Regions from separate parts of the Sporosarcina sp. USHLN248 genome, predicted to be linked through region 2. Evidence: riboswitches for the same ligand, from Rfam matches in the RefSeq annotation. Region 2 holds a riboswitch; the other holds the start of a gene.
The links. A riboswitch is a leader RNA that binds a small molecule or an ion and turns the genes downstream of it on or off. The one in region 2 is predicted to bind cobalamin.
Positions count from the first base shown of each region.

Region 1 (7,839 bases), on a different contig from region 2:
ACTCTTCCGCGCTCACTTGCTCAAAGTGTTTTCTAAATCGTTTCCATTCTTCCTTTATTTGTAAACCTTTCAAATTTCGAGGTTTGTAAAAGAATGCAATACACAGCCCAACGAGCGCTAGTCCAATCAAAATTGCCATAGAGAGATATACTTCATAGCGTCCCAACTGCACAATGACCGGAATAAGCGCAATGCTTAATAAACCCGCTGACCAGCGTAACCCAATTTTCTCTTCATATAGTTGAGCATCTTTCACTTCCTGTAAAATTGCAGTTTTCCAAGTATGAAGTGTATTACTATACGATTCATGATTTTCTTCGTTTTTCGTATACGTCTTCAAATCCTCAAGCGTAAATTGTTCACCATCTCCAACTTCGTTAAACAATAAATCGATTAGTGCTGCTTCATGATTATTGACACCAGATGTATGTAGAAGTCCAAAAGACTCGTCTGTTACTTGTTTCACATAGCCTTTTCTAATTAAATCCAATAACGAAGCAGACATCACCTCAGGTCCAAGCCCAGAAGGGTGAGTATAATAAATCGTCGCCGGCATTGATAACGTTTCTTTCGGAATGAAACCGTCCTCCATTAACGAGTGCACCATTTCTCGATTATCTTTCCTCTTCATAACCATGTACACAAGCAGTCCGAATAAAAAGGCAACAAAAGCTATTATTGAGTAGCTACCGACTTTCCCCATACTTTTCTGCGCCGTTAGAAACGCAGTCCGATCTTCTTCAATTTTCTCCTTATCCGCCTTCAACGCATCACGGATTGTTCCCTTTTCTGCATTTATACTTGAAAATAGAGAAGGCTCATAAATGACTCGGATATCGCCGTTCGTACTGTCCGGAACTTTACCGAAGTCAAAAACGACAACTCCATCTGCTTCAAGGACGCCCTTTCCATAAGCAGCGTCATACCCAAGATAATCTACATCCATTGCTTTCGCGGGTGGATGCACAGATATTTTCAGTTTACCGTAATCCGTTTCATTTCTTTTATCAAAAAATGGCCAATAAAATTGCGCTCCATCTTCATACTTCTCTACACCATTTCCAATTTGATAATGCAGCTCAAAGCGTACAGTTTCATTTTTCCCTGATCGATAAACTTTATAAAGCTGCCCCTTTTTTTCAACCTTCAATAATTTACCGTTTTCATAGGCTTCAAAACGATCAATGGAAGATCCTTTTTTCGGGCTAATCTCACGGGAAATCCCATTAAATTTTCCATCAAAATCATACGTATGCTTTTCAACGACATCCACATGTCCATTTTCTTTTAGGTAGACATCAATTTGAACATCGGAAATTTCGAATTCAACAGCATTTGCTGTAACCGGAATTACTAAAAGAACTATGAAAGCCAATATCGAAATAAAATTACTCCATCTCATTGCATTCACCTCTTCTTACTTTTATTTTACGGAATAAGCAAAGTGAAAGTTTCATATTTGAAGAATGCCCATCCTATCGTATATAAGTAAACCTTATTCGGCCGCCTTTCTCCAAATCGGTTTATTACGTTTTCATGATGCGTTTAAAGAAGAAACACATTATTCGCATTAATACTATATCAATATAAAGTTTACAAACCATTCTCACTTCTATATACTTGGCATGAGCTAAAACGTTAAAAAAGAATAGTAGAAATAGGTTTTTCAAACCGTTGCTATAAAACTGTTTGAGACTAAGAGGGAAGTTGGTGAGAATCCAACACGAACCCGTCACTGTAATCGTCGAGGAACGTCCCATTTATCCACTGCGCTAATAGCGTGGGAAGGAGGGACCATCCGTTGAACCGTAAGTCAGGAGACCTGCCTATTTCGATTATCGGCTTCCTCGGGATATAGGAATGCTTGAAATATCGGTTTTGCCGTCCTTTTGGATTTGATGACAGCCGTTCTTATTTTCATGCGCTTTCCCCCGAGGAAAAGCGCTTTTTTGACGTTCACCAACAAAAGGAGGACTATAATTTTGCAAAACATGATGAAACGTTGGGGACTATTCAGCCTAATCTTTGTCTTATCCATGGCCATTTTGGCTGGATGCGGATCAGAATCGGCAAACCCTGCGAAGCAATCGGGCCAAGAAGGTCAATTAACTGAAACGGATAAAACTCAAGAGACAAATAAAGATGAGGCACTTTTCCCTGTCACATTTACCGATGATGCTGGACGTGAAGTGACCATCGAGGAAGAACCTGAAACGCTCATCTCGATCCAGACGAGCAACACAGAAATTTTATACGCCCTTGGTGTAGGGGATCGTCTCATCGGCGTATCCGATTACTGCAACTACCCTCAAGAAGCGCTGGAAGTACAGAAAGTCGGCGGACAAGATATGGATGCCGAGTTAATCATGACACTTTTGCCGGATGTCGTGTTTGCTACAAAATATCATTTTGATAACCATGAAAACATCCTGAAACAATATGAAGATGCGGGCATTAAAGTTGTCGTTACAGGCAGCGCCACTTCATTCGACGATGCCTACAACACGATGAAAATGCTTGCAACTGCTACAGGCACGGAAGACAAAGCAGATGAAATTATTCAAGATATGAAAGATCGCCGTGCTGCAATTGAAGAAAAAGCAAAAGAGATTACAAATCCCAAAAAAGTTTGGGTTGAAGTTTCACCCGAACCGGATATCTTTACGACTGGAACGAATACATTCATGCATGAAATGCTTCAAACCATTCATGCTGTAAACGCCGCGGAAGCACATGAGGGTTGGGTGAAATTGACCGAAGAAGAAATTGTGGCCCTTAATCCGGACGTCATCATTACAACATATGGCTACTATGTAGAGAATCCTGCAGATGGCGTATTGGCCCGTGATGGATGGCAGGAAGTCAATGCTGTAAAAAATGGACAAGTGTTTGACGTTGATAGTGATACGGTTACACGTCCAGGTCCACGCCTAATTGAAGGAGTCGAGCAGCTTGCGAAACTTATTTATCCGGAAGTTTTTGGGGAATAAAATTACCTATCTTTATATCGCAAGTATCGGGGTTGTACTTTGTGCAACCCTTCTTGGCATATTCGTCAGCAGTGTAAAGTTTCCGATATCGACTATTCTTCATGTCGTGACAGATAAAACATTTGGGCTTGGTTGGCTGACAGAGGTTCCGAGAAACGAGGAGCTAATTATTTGGAACATCCGTGTTCCCCGCGTATTATTGGCCTTCCTTGTCGGTGCTTCCCTTTCGCTTGCCGGTGCCGCATTCCAAGGACTTCTCAGAAATCCTTTAGCCGACCCCTACACGATCGGTGTCTCATCAGGTTCTGCCTTAGGTGCCGTAACAGTTCTATTTTTTCAATATACAATTTGGGGGCTCGGCAGCTATACATTGCCAATCGTCGCTATTCTAAGCGGATTTTTCACATTATTTATCGTCTTCGGCCTAGTTAGGTTAAGCAGTCGAAGCTTGGCGATCGAAACGATCATCCTTGCCGGGATTATTGTCGGCGCTTTCGTAGGAGCACTTACTTCGTTAATGATTGCATTAGGAGATCGAGATGCGATGGCGCAAATCATTTATTGGCTATACGGAAGCGTAGCCATGCGTGGTTGGAGCCATGTGCAGCTGATCATCCCCTTCCTTGTGATTGGAGCAATCATCCTACTAGCCCATTATCGGGAACTGAACGCTTTAGCTCTTGGCGAAGAAGCTGCAGATCATATCGGGGTCAATGTGAAGCGGGGTAAAATACTCATTTTGATTGGTGCATCTCTCCTTACCGGATCGGCAGTCGCCGTTTCTGGATCGATCGGTTTCGTCGGATTAGTTGTCCCCCACTTAGTACGGCTCATGACTGGACCGAACCACCGGAATGTCCTCCCGTTGTCCATGCTTCTTGGCGGTGCATTTCTTGTCTTGGCTGATTTGCTTGCACGGACAGTGATCGCTCCGAAAGAGTTGCCGATCGGTGTTATTACCGCTCTAATCGGAGCACCTGTATTTGCATTTCTATTAATCCGAGATCGAATTGGAAGAGGGGAACAGCGATGATCACAGTCGAACATCTAACAGGCGGTTATGGGAAAAAGCCAATTATCCGTGATCTCCAATTCGAAATCCGTAAAGGGGAATTCTTCGCTCTATTAGGACCGAACGGTAGCGGTAAATCGACAATTTTCAAATTGATTACCGGTCAACTGCCGATCACATCCGGCTCCATTTTGATTGACGGGAAACCGATGTCGCAACTAACAAAGTTAGAGAAGGCACGGAAAGTGGCTGTGCTTGCCCAAGAAAGCCAAGTAACATTTGATTTCACTGTCGAAGAAATCGTAAGCCTTGGGCGATATCCCCATCAGACCGGTCTCTTCAAGCGACTATCTCCGGAAGATAAGCAAGTCATCGAGGACGTTATGCACATGACACGCATTGAGCAATTCAGAAGTTTTCAGTTCAGAACATTAAGCGGGGGAGAAAAACAAAGGGTTTTGTTGGCAAAAGCGCTAGCGCAACAACCCGAAGTTCTTTTATTGGATGAACCAACCAACCATTTGGATATTAAGCATACGTTCCAAATACTTACTATGCTGAAGAAATGGCAGCGATCAAAAGATTTAACCATTTTCGCCATCCTGCATGATTTGAATGTCGCTTCGCTCTATGCAGACCGAGTTGCCCTACTCCATAAAGGCAACTTCCTTGAAGTGGGAGATGTGAACATCTTGCGAAAGGAAAATCAGCTGAAGAAGGTGTATGAGGTTGATGTTAAAACACAGGCACATCCAGTTGTTGCCAAGCCTCAGCTGCTCATGACGCCTATGTTCGAGGAAACGGATGCCTCAGTTGCCCTTATTGAAAGTTTCTTTGTAGATCGCAAGGAGGACCATCTGATCGTCCATTTTACAGAGCCTTTGCGGACTATTTCCAATGCTGCAATCGGCAGTGGCATCCAGTGGTTTAAACACTTTTGCCTTATGAATCAACCATCTGCCCATACAAGCCGTGAACAGCTGAAAACCATGTTGGAAAAGTATGGCATTCCACCTGAACAGGCATCTATCGTGATATGCTCCGGAAATCTGAATGACGCTTTCATTATGGAACGGCAATTAAATGGCGTGGACATTTTACTTATTACAGCATTCGATGAAGCGGTCCACCTTCTTCTGTTCATCGATGCACCATTAGATGATCGGACATTGTTCGATTTTTACATGGCAGCGACAGAAGCGAAAGCGGCAGCGTTCCAGCGAGCCGGAATTCCGTTGGAAACGGACAGGCAGGATAGCCTCGTCATCGCTGCAAACCTACAACACAGTCTTCCGGGTGAAGCGATCGAGTCGATTTCCCGCGGACAGATCGGACAACTTATCTTATCCGAAATGACCGAAACGCTGCTACAGAAAGTAGGAAAATAAAGGAGGGATGTTGTATGGCGAAACGAAGACTCGTAATTGCAGGTACGAACAGCGGCGTTGGAAAAACGACTTTAACCATCGGAATAATGGCTGCCCTGATGAAAAAGGGATTGACTGTGCAAGGATTCAAATGCGGTCCAGACTATATTGACCCTTCCTATCATACGGCAGTAACAGGTCGGATTTCCCGTAACGTGGACAGCTATATGTTAGGACGGGAAACGGTATTGGATGTATTCACACATGCGAGCCGCGGTGCGGATATTTCAATTATGGAAGGTGTTATGGGCTTTTTCGATGGGAAAGACCCGAAAAATGATATTGGAAGCACAGCAGATATTAGCGTTATTACGAAAAGCCCGGTGTTGTTAGTCGTGGATTGCGCTAGCATGGCAAGAAGCGCGGCAGCTATCGTGAAAGGGTTTCAAACATTGTCATCCAAACCCGACATTGTAGGCGTAATTGCCAATAAAGTTGGAAGTGAAGGCCATTTCAACATTGTGAAAACCGCCATCGAGCAGGAATGCGGCATTCCGGTTATCGGGTATTTGAAGCGGGAGAATGAAATAGAAATTCCTGAGCGCAGCCTTGGGTTAATTCCTTCAATTGAACGAGGCGAGCTTGACCAATTTTTCGAGCGACTCGGGGAATTGGTTTCAAATACTGTTGATCTTGATAAACTACTTGAAATTTCAACAGTAGAGCCTCTTTCCTTTCATGGAAAAGAATCGCTCTTTTCCCGTTCGGAAGTTCCTGTTGTTCAAATCGCTGTCGCAAAAGATATAGCCTTCAGCTCCTATTATGAAGAGAACTTCGAACTGCTGAAATCCTGCGGTGCTGAACTCGTGCCGTTCTCCATAATGGCAGATGAGCCAGTCCCACCAAATTGCAGCGGATTATACATCGGTGGGAGTTTGCCGGAAGAATTTGTGCTCGCAGTAAGCAATAGCGAGCGAGCGAAACAGTCGGTCTTAGAAGCAATTATGAGCGGCATGCCAACATTTGCGGAAGGTGGAGGCTTTAGTTTCTTAACGCAATCCATCACGTTGACGAACGGTGAAACAGTGGAGATGACTGGAGCTATTCCAGGAAAAGTAACAATGCATTCATCGTTAAAAGCAATTGGCTATCGAGATATAAAAGGCTGTAAAGAAAATTTCCTGCTCCCTGCTGAAGGACAAGCAAAAGGACATGAATACCACTATTCCACTTTCGAATCGGACGTACAGCAATATGCCTATGCAACGAAAGGAATGCGCGGCACGAAATTAGATGGCTACACTACTGAAAACCTTGTTGCAGGATTCGTCCAATTCCACTTTGCAACTTGCTTGCATATGGTCGAAAGATGGATAAAAGCGTGCACAACTTATCAAAATACACAAATGGAGGTACATCATGGGGAAAGATAAAAAAGGACTAACACTCGTTTATACAGGTAATGGAAAAGGGAAAACAACTGCAGCGTTGGGCATCGCCTTGCGCAGCACGGGTCGAGGCATGAAAGCGAAAATTTATCAATTTATTAAATCTCCTGAACGAACTTATGGCGAACAGATCGCTCTGAAAAAAATAGGCGTAGAAATGGTCCAATTAGGCATCGGCTTCACTTGGACAAAAACGCCTGAAGAACATCGGGAGGCGCTGAAAAAAGCGTGGCCAATCGCAAGAGATGCCGTTATGAGCGGAGAATACGACGTCGTCATCCTTGATGAATTGAACAATGCCCTATCGATCGATAAATTCCCGATCGATGACGTCCTTCCAAAAGAGGAAGTGTTGGACATGATCCGCAACAAACCTGAACATGTCCACCTCGTGATCACTGGCCGAAACGCCCTTCCCGAAGTACAGGAGCTCGCCGACCTCGTCTCCGTTATCGAACCTGAAAAGCATTATTACGAAGAAGGCGTGGATGCGGTGAAAGGACTTGAATTTTAAACGATTAAAAGAGGCTGTTCATATGTAACGAACGCCTCTTTTTTCTGTTATGTGTAACATCGATTAGAGAGCGAACGATTCAATCGGCTTATACAGGGATATTTTTATACCTATTTGATGTTCCAATAAAGGTTGCGTATTGTTATGAATGAACGGAGTTCATTGTTTCCAATCAGCTACTCTTCTTAAAAGGCTCCCAAAACCAACATAGATTAATATTTTTCACAATAACTGTAACATTTCACCTATATAAACGTGTTAATAACGAGACGAGTAAAGAGGGGGGCCAAATGCAAAGTAAACGACAGCAATTAGGAAATTTGTATAAGCGATATGCTAGGTCCCTTTATTTTTACTTGCTAAAGTTATGCGGTTCGAAGCAGCTTGCGGAGGACCTAACACAAGAAACATTCGTCCGTGTGACTATTCATTTGCACTTATGAGGAAGAAGAAGCCCGTGCTTGGTTATTTAAAGTTGCGCGCAATGCATATTTGGATGAGTGGCGCA
Region 1 covers NZ_JBBCZC010000035.1:26,266-34,104, reverse strand. The annotation lists gene WFH04_RS13750 (DUF2207 domain-containing protein) at 1-1,402, opposite strand, end outside; cobalamin riboswitch at 1,643-1,844, shown strand; gene WFH04_RS13745 (ABC transporter substrate-binding protein) at 1,995-2,990, shown strand; gene WFH04_RS13740 (FecCD family ABC transporter permease) at 2,953-4,023, shown strand; gene WFH04_RS13735 (ABC transporter ATP-binding protein) at 4,020-5,390, shown strand; gene WFH04_RS13730 (cobyrinic acid a,c-diamide synthase CobB) at 5,405-6,802, shown strand; gene WFH04_RS13725 (cob(I)yrinic acid a,c-diamide adenosyltransferase) at 6,789-7,331, shown strand; gene WFH04_RS13720 (RNA polymerase sigma factor) at 7,622-7,774, shown strand.
Region 1: linked by a shared signal. The riboswitch ahead of WFH04_RS13745 (ABC transporter substrate-binding protein) and the one ahead of WFH04_RS07935 (hypothetical protein) in region 2 are both predicted to bind cobalamin.

Region 2 (7,839 bases):
GAGCATACAATTGCTGAAAAAAATCCTACACTGTTCAATAAAAACGAAGTTGCACAAGCAGTTGGCGTCGGCGCAATTATTTTTAGCGATTTGAAACAGCATCGCAAGCATGACATCGAATTCAACTTAAGCAGCATGCTTCAAACCGAAGGAGAAACCGGACCTTACATTCAATATACGCATGCAAGGGCAAATTCCATTTTGCGCAAGGCTGGTATTACCGGACCGTTTACAGTTGAACAAGTGAATGACTATGAATGGGCGATTTTCAAGCTACTATATGCTTTTCCGTCTGTCGTGAAACGGGCAGCAGAAGATTTGGATCCTTCCATCGTAGCTAAATATGCAATTGACCTTTCACAATCATTCAATTCATTTTACGGAAACGTCCATATCCTTTCCGACTTGCCGTTAAAAAATTATAGAATCGCACTTGTTCAAAGCGTTGCTACTGTCCTACAGGAATCATTACGCCTTTTAGGGATGAAAGCACCAAAAGAGATGTAATTCATTATAGGGAATAGAACTTGATTTTACCCACGGTGGCGTATTAAGTTCTTTCCCAGCTGCATTTTGTCATTTGAATGCCTAATCTCCAAGCATTCAAATGATCACGCAGCAAGTCTTCCTCTCGCAGCGATATTCGGCGTGGCAATATTCGTTGTTTGAAACTTCCATTCAACCAATGCTGCTCCGGAAAACGCAAAGTCTCCTTGCATTGATTTCCACATAATCGATTCGCGCTGTCCCGATAAAAGAATGCTGGCCCACCTGAAGCTATTTGGCATTGCAAAAGATGTTTCATAAGGCTGACGGCAGATACTTCAACTTTTCGGATTATAGGGTGCTGTACGCAGGCATCATACTTCTCGTGAAATGCACCGATTTCTTTTTCATCATAAACATCTGGTAACGAAAACCCCATAACCTCCTTAATCTGTCTTAAATCAAATATAAAAAATGATCCATCCGCTTCCACTTGCCGCATAAACAAGTCAGGAATGCAGACCCCTTTCAACGGCAACTCATTCGATAGAAAGGCGAAAACATCAAGATGGAAAATGTCTATATAAAGCCGACTGAAATTACTATTCATTGCCATCATCGCCTTTTGCAATGGAGCCTCTCCAACATAATCCATATAGAGCATTGAACTGAATTCTTCCGCGGTGTGCAGTCTCATCACATTGTCTCCTCCCACTAAAAAGCGATCTGTTCCACCAATCGGGTGGAGCAGATCGCTCATATTGTTCGTAGGAAACTAAACGGAATCGGCCGAAAAAATGCCATGCCGAAAAATCCGTTCGCTCCCCCCTCTCAACCCCCGAAGAAAGTGTCGCTTCAACGATAGACGGCAGGTCTCCTGGCTTTCGCTTCATCCTTCCTCCCTGCCTTCCCGTCTTTTGACAGTGGCATTTAGGGGGAAGTCGGCGATTACAGTTGCGGGGACAGCTCCGGATTTCCGGATTCCCTATTAAACCGATTTCGGTACCGCTCTATCGTTCATATTCGTATTCTTTTACTTCATTTTACCATCAATTGACCGCAATGCAATCCTAGAACTTAAGATAGTTGGAAACGACCTACGATTTCGCGCAATTCACCTGCGATTTGTTTCATTCGATTTGTAGATTCTGCAACACGTTCAAGCTCGCTTTGCTGTGTTGCGGAAGATGCGCTCACTTGCTCTGCGGAAGCCGCAGTCTCTTCAGATACTGCAGACACACTTTGAATCGAAAGAAGTGCTTGATCTCGATGTGATAGCATTTCAGCAAGCTCTGACGAAAACTCTGCAATTGCTTCACTCATTCGCTCCGTCAATTCAGCATTGCGTGCAAAGGAAGCTTCCGTGCTTGAGACCGATTCGTTTTGACCTTCCATCAATGCTAAGTTAGAAGCAACGACTTGTACAGTTTGTTGAGATTCTTCTAAAATTTCCTGTACAGTTTTTTGAATCACTTCAGTTTCTATTCTCGACTGCTCCGCCAATTTGCGAACTTCCTCGGCAACAACCGCAAACCCTTTCCCATGCTCACCGGCACGCGCCGCTTCAATGCTTGCATTCAGCGCCAACAAATTCGTCTGTGCAGTAATATCGTGGATGGAAGCAATGACTTGATCGATTGAACTAATTTTCGATGCCAATGCATCCATTTGCTGACGAACTTTTTCATTCATTTCATTCATCGAACTATTGTGTTCACGCAAATTCTCTACTTCAGACATACCCGTTTCAGTTGAAGCAACCGTTTGATTCGAAAGCTCTTTCATATTTTCTGAAAGAGTGGATAATGCATTGATCTGCTCAGCTAAATCGGCCATTCTACGCCCAGTCTCTTCCGTATCCTCAGACTGCTTCGAAGCACCTTGTGCGATTTCGTTCGTCGCCAATGAAACCTCTTCACTGGAAGCGACAACTTCTTCAAACGCTTGATGTACCCTTGTCGTGGAATCATTCAATTCGATCGATGACTCACGAACTGCATGAATCGCCTCGTTCGTTTGGCGCAGCATATTATTATACGCAAGTGTGACAGCACCGATTTCATCATTGCCTACCTTGCTTTCATCGACATAATGTGTCATATCCCCTGCAGCCGCTTGTTCAATCGATGTTTGCAGCATTGAGAGTGGTCTCATCTGTTTGAAAATATACCAAGCCGTTACAGCCGCCATTAAAATTACCATTACAATACCAAAAATCACTGTCATGAGAAGGACATAATTAAAGGTTTCCATTATTTTCGACTTTTTAATAGATGTTTGCACTGTCCACGTTTCATCGATTCCTTCTAACATGATCGGTGCAAGAACATTAAACGCCATTTCGTCCAAGTTATCCGATTCGGCATATAACGAACCTACTTGCCCTTCGTCAAGCTTCGATTTCATTGCATCCCAGTCCAATAGACTACGCAAATCCGTGCCATTCAAATCCTCTGTTAAACTATTCGCTGTTATTTCACCATTATCCGTCAAGATAGTAGCGTAACCGCCTTCCGGTGCAATGGATGAGACTAAGTCAGTTAAGAATTCAACCGACAAATCTGTCGTCAATACACCGAAAAACTGACCATTCTTATCAATTAACGGTACTGAAATCGTCGTCATCGATATCGTCTGACCGCCTGCATCATACGAATACGGCTCAGTCAGCACAGCTCGTTTTGAGCTTTTAGGCACTTGATACCAGTCACCGTCTCCTTCCGTCTCATATCCTCTTACTGCTTCTATTGTAATTCCATCGCCATCTTTGTATAAGTAAGGAATGAAACGGTCTTCATCATCAAATAACCCTTTATCGGCATCATCGTCAATTGGAATGGAACCCTTTTCCAAAATCGCTGCCACACCCATTGCATCTTCATTCGATGCGAGATTGTTTTCTATGACATCTAAAACTTCTTCAGTTGTCAATTTTCCATCGGCTTGCAGTGTTTCAAAAATACGCTTCGTAGTATTCAAAATTTGATTCGTTTGACTAAATCTATTACTTATTTCTTTCGCATAAAAATTAGTATTTTCAATTGCAAATTCTTCAGCGTCATTTGAGCTCTCCTTATGAATAATAGAGCTTGTCGTAAATGTATAGGCGATAAAAAGGATCAAAAATAGACCGATAATCAGCCCCGACAATTTCCAAGCAATACTTCTCTGTTTCTTCAATTCAGTATCCTCCTACAAAACAATTCTAATCATCACAAAATCAATGCAACATAGAAATGAATGGATCTAAATCCGACTTTTACACGACGTACGAGCAGCATGCTCTTATCGAAATGCCCTATTTTACACATCAGAGCTTTTATACGTCGATCGTCTCAATGATATGTGCGCTTCAACTCTACTCACTTCCACAAATTCATAAAGGGAATTATGAGCGCAGAAAACTGCTTAAAAACGCATAATGCATCATAGAAACGCATACTACGTAAAAATTGCGCATAACTACTTCTGACACGCGCGGAAAGCAATGCAAAATCAGATACTTCTTAACTCAAAGGCGCGTGACTGTTAGTTAAGAAAAATTACCGTCATCCTACGGCATATGTACCTAAAAACAGCGAGATAAATTGCTTCAATTATCACCTTTCCTTATCCTCATTTCTTCATAAAAAATCAACAATAAAAAACTATTAATCTACTGATAATTATACCATTTTCATAACCGAAAACATAGCTAAATACCTAAGATAATGCTATTTATAGTATTTAAGTCCTCTCAATTTTTTCGACATGCAAAAAAGCATCCCATTCACCTTTCAAGGGATGCTTTTCAAATATTATCGATTACAAATATCGATCACTAACTGTACAGATTGCGCTGACTTATCAAGCGCCTTTTTCTCTTCTTCCAATAATGGCAATTCAATCACGCTTTCAATGCCATTGCCGCCTAAAACGGTAGGCACGCCTAAATAAATATCGTGATAGCCATATTCACCTTCCAAATAAGCAATGGATGGCAAAATGCGCTTCTTGTCTTTAATGATTGCTTCAGCCATTTCAACAAGCGAAGCTGCAGGGGCGTAATACGCACTGCCGTTGCCCAATAGGGAAACGATTTCTCCCCCGCCTTTTCTCGTCCGATCGACAATTGCCTGCAAACGATCCGCAGGAATAATCTTTTCAAGCGGAATGCCTCCCGCATATGAATAGCGGACAAGCGGCACCATATCGTCTCCATGACCGCCTAAAACGAACCCAGAAATGTCTTCAACAGAGATATTCAATTCTTCCGCCACGAATGTATTGAAACGAGCTGTATCTAATACGCCAGATTGGCCAATTACACGATTTTTAGGGAAGCCGGTTGTTTTATAGCAAACGTATGTCATCGCGTCTACCGGATTACTTAAAATAAGTACCGTGCTATCTGGAGCATAACGCTTAATTTGCTCAGATACAGCACGCATGATTTTCGCGTTTGTCGCTACTAAGTCATCCCTGCTCATACCTGGCTTTCTTGCAATTCCAGCTGTCACAATCACCATATCTGCGTCTTGAATATCTTCATAGTTGGAAGTACCAATGATTTTCGCATCAAAGTTTTGTACGGGGCCAGTTTGAAGAAGATCCAGAGCCTTCCCCTTTGTAGGGTTGACCAAATCAGGAATATCTACTAACACGACATCGCCCAACTCTTTTTGCGCAAGCATCAATGCAACTGTCGCACCAGTGTATCCTGCCCCGACAACAGCAATTTTATGTCTGCGAAAAGCCATATCCACTCATCCTTTCCGCGATTATGATTTCTTCGTTGTTTTCGGTTTTGAAGCTTTCGCAGGTTCCGCCAATTTTTCTTGCTTCTCGGCAGATTGCTGTTCAACCTTCTCATTAGGCTTCACCATTCCATAGACGGACTCATCCGGTCTTGGAATAACATGAGCGCCCAACAATTCGCCGACTCTTGCCGCAGCATCCTTGCCTGCATCTACTGCCGCTTGAACAGCACCAACATCGCCTTGCACGATAACTGTCACAATGCCGCCGTCGACTTTCTCTTGGCTGACCAATGAAACATTGGATGCCTTAATCATCGCATCTGCCGCTTCAATGGAGCCGATCAAACCTTTCGTCTCAATCATCCCGATCGCTTGACTCATCGTAATCGCCCCTTTCCACTTCAGTCGAATCAATGATTCCTATGATGACCGCATCAATAGGAATCGGATTATCTTTCATAATGTAACGCGAAGAGCCTCCGCTCGTAACAAGGACATCATCACCTATGCCCGCACCAATCCGGTCTGCCGCGACAAACTGCGTCTGGTTCGGCTTTCCGAAAGCATCCAAAGGCTGAACGATTAATAACTTCAATCCTTGCAAGCCATCTTCTTTACGCGTAGCCCAAACATTACCAATCACTCTTCCCATTCGCATGCGTCATCACACCTTTTACTTAATGGAAATCACTTTTCCGATCTCTCTTGCTGTATCTTTTGCAAGTGCCGTCACAATCGTTCCTTTATCGACAACGATTTCATCTTCTTGAATGGCACGAATGTCTTCATTTGAAAGCAATTTCTTTTTGAAATAAAACGCTTTTTTCTCTGGTTGCACCTGAACTTCATTATGCGTAGCAACTACGTCATTTGAACACTCAACACCCGGCTTTCTTAGCTTGCCGATTGTTCCTTGCGTAATAAACCCTGCATTTGCTTCGTCCGTATCTATATGCATTTCCAGTCGATAGCGCTCAGAGACTCGAATTTTCACTTGATTAAACGAGATTGGACGAATCCCTTCGACATCTATCGTAACAAAATCGCCGTCCCGCACGCCTAACCGGTCTGCGTCTTTCGGTTCCATATGAATATGGGATTGGGCGACAATTAGCCCTTCATCCAAATAAAGGCTGCCTTTCGGCCCGATCAACGTAATGCCTGCAGATCCCGCAATATTCCCGGATTCGCGAAGCGGTGGCTTGACGCCTAATTTCATAGCATCAGTCCAGCTCACTTCCACTTGGGACAATGAACGGGCAGGGCCAAGGATCCGCACTTTTTCGATGCTTCCCCTTGGACCCGCAATGACAACTGTTTCATTTGCAGCGAATTGACCCGGTTGAGACAAATCGGATCGTTTCGTCAGCTCATATCCTTTTCCAAACAGAACTTCAATATGCTCCGGTTTTAAATGCACATGGCGAGCGGAAACAGCAATTGGAATTTCATTGTTCGACAGTTTTGGCTCTTGCTTTTGAAGCTGGTCCATCACTTCTCCAACGATTCTTTCAATCAACTGCTGATCCATATTCATCCGCCTTTCAATAGCCGCCGATCATTGACGGCATTATCGTATCCGATTCTATTAATCAGTTTTCTTTAGGCAAGATCATTTCTAATTCGTTATGCGGTCTTGGGATTACGTGTACTGATAGCAATTCCCCAACACGTTGTGCAGCTGCTGCACCTGCATCTGTCGCTGCTTTAACTGCGCCTACATCACCGCGAACTAATACAGTTACGATACCGCCACCGACATGCACTTTTCCGACTAAGTTAACGCTTGCTGCTTTCACCATTGCGTCTGCTGCTTCGATCGAACCGATAAGACCTTTCGTTTCTACCATTCCTAATGCTGTACCTTCTCTATTCATGTTTGTTTCCTCCTAATAGGTTTATTTAGATAATTGTTTAACAATCTCACTCACTAAGTTTTTGACCATTTCAGGGTCGATTGAATCTTTTGTATCCACTTGGCCCATTACATGAGAAACGACTTGATCTTCTACAGATGCAGAAGTTTCTGTATGTCTTGGCAACTGGACATCTTTAATGCCATACGCCATGCGTTTCGTGTTCATTAGATGTCTTGCTGTAACGTTGTCCGAAACAATATTGCCACCGAACGAACCGCAGCCCAATGTAAGCGACGGCATAAGGCCTGTCGTTCCGCCAACTGCACCGACAGAAGACATCGTATTGACTAAAATTCTTGAAACCGGCATTTCAAGTGCGAATTCACGTGCAATCGAGTCCGTTTCTGTATGAATGGACAAGGAATGCCCTTTTCCTCCGTTTTCCAATAAACCGTGGCAAAGCTCCTTCGCATGCGCCAAGTCTTCCGCTACGTAAAGAGCGAAGACCGGTGATAGCTTCTCAAGAGAGAATGGCACGTCTTTACCGATTTTCGTTTCCATCCCGACGATAATGCGTGTATTTTCTGGAATGGAGATGCCAGCCATTTTCGCTATCGTTTGCGGGCTTCGGCCAACAATTTTCGGATTCACTTTTCCTGGAGCCGGGGAAACAACTTTTTCCATAATTGCTTTTTCTTCGTCAGACAGTATATACGCACCATTTTTCTTCAACTCGCGTTTTACTAAGTCCAAGA
Region 2 covers NZ_JBBCZC010000015.1:33,019-40,857, forward strand. The annotation lists gene argS (arginine--tRNA ligase) at 1-507, shown strand, start outside; gene WFH04_RS07935 (hypothetical protein) at 551-1,183, opposite strand; cobalamin riboswitch at 1,337-1,512, opposite strand; gene WFH04_RS07940 (methyl-accepting chemotaxis protein) at 1,564-3,666, opposite strand; gene mdh (malate dehydrogenase) at 4,284-5,225, opposite strand; gene WFH04_RS07950 (BMC domain-containing protein) at 5,247-5,606, opposite strand; gene WFH04_RS07955 (EutN/CcmL family microcompartment protein) at 5,581-5,883, opposite strand; gene pduL (phosphate propanoyltransferase) at 5,899-6,756, opposite strand; gene WFH04_RS07965 (BMC domain-containing protein) at 6,818-7,102, opposite strand; gene WFH04_RS07970 (aldehyde dehydrogenase family protein) at 7,124-7,839, opposite strand, start outside.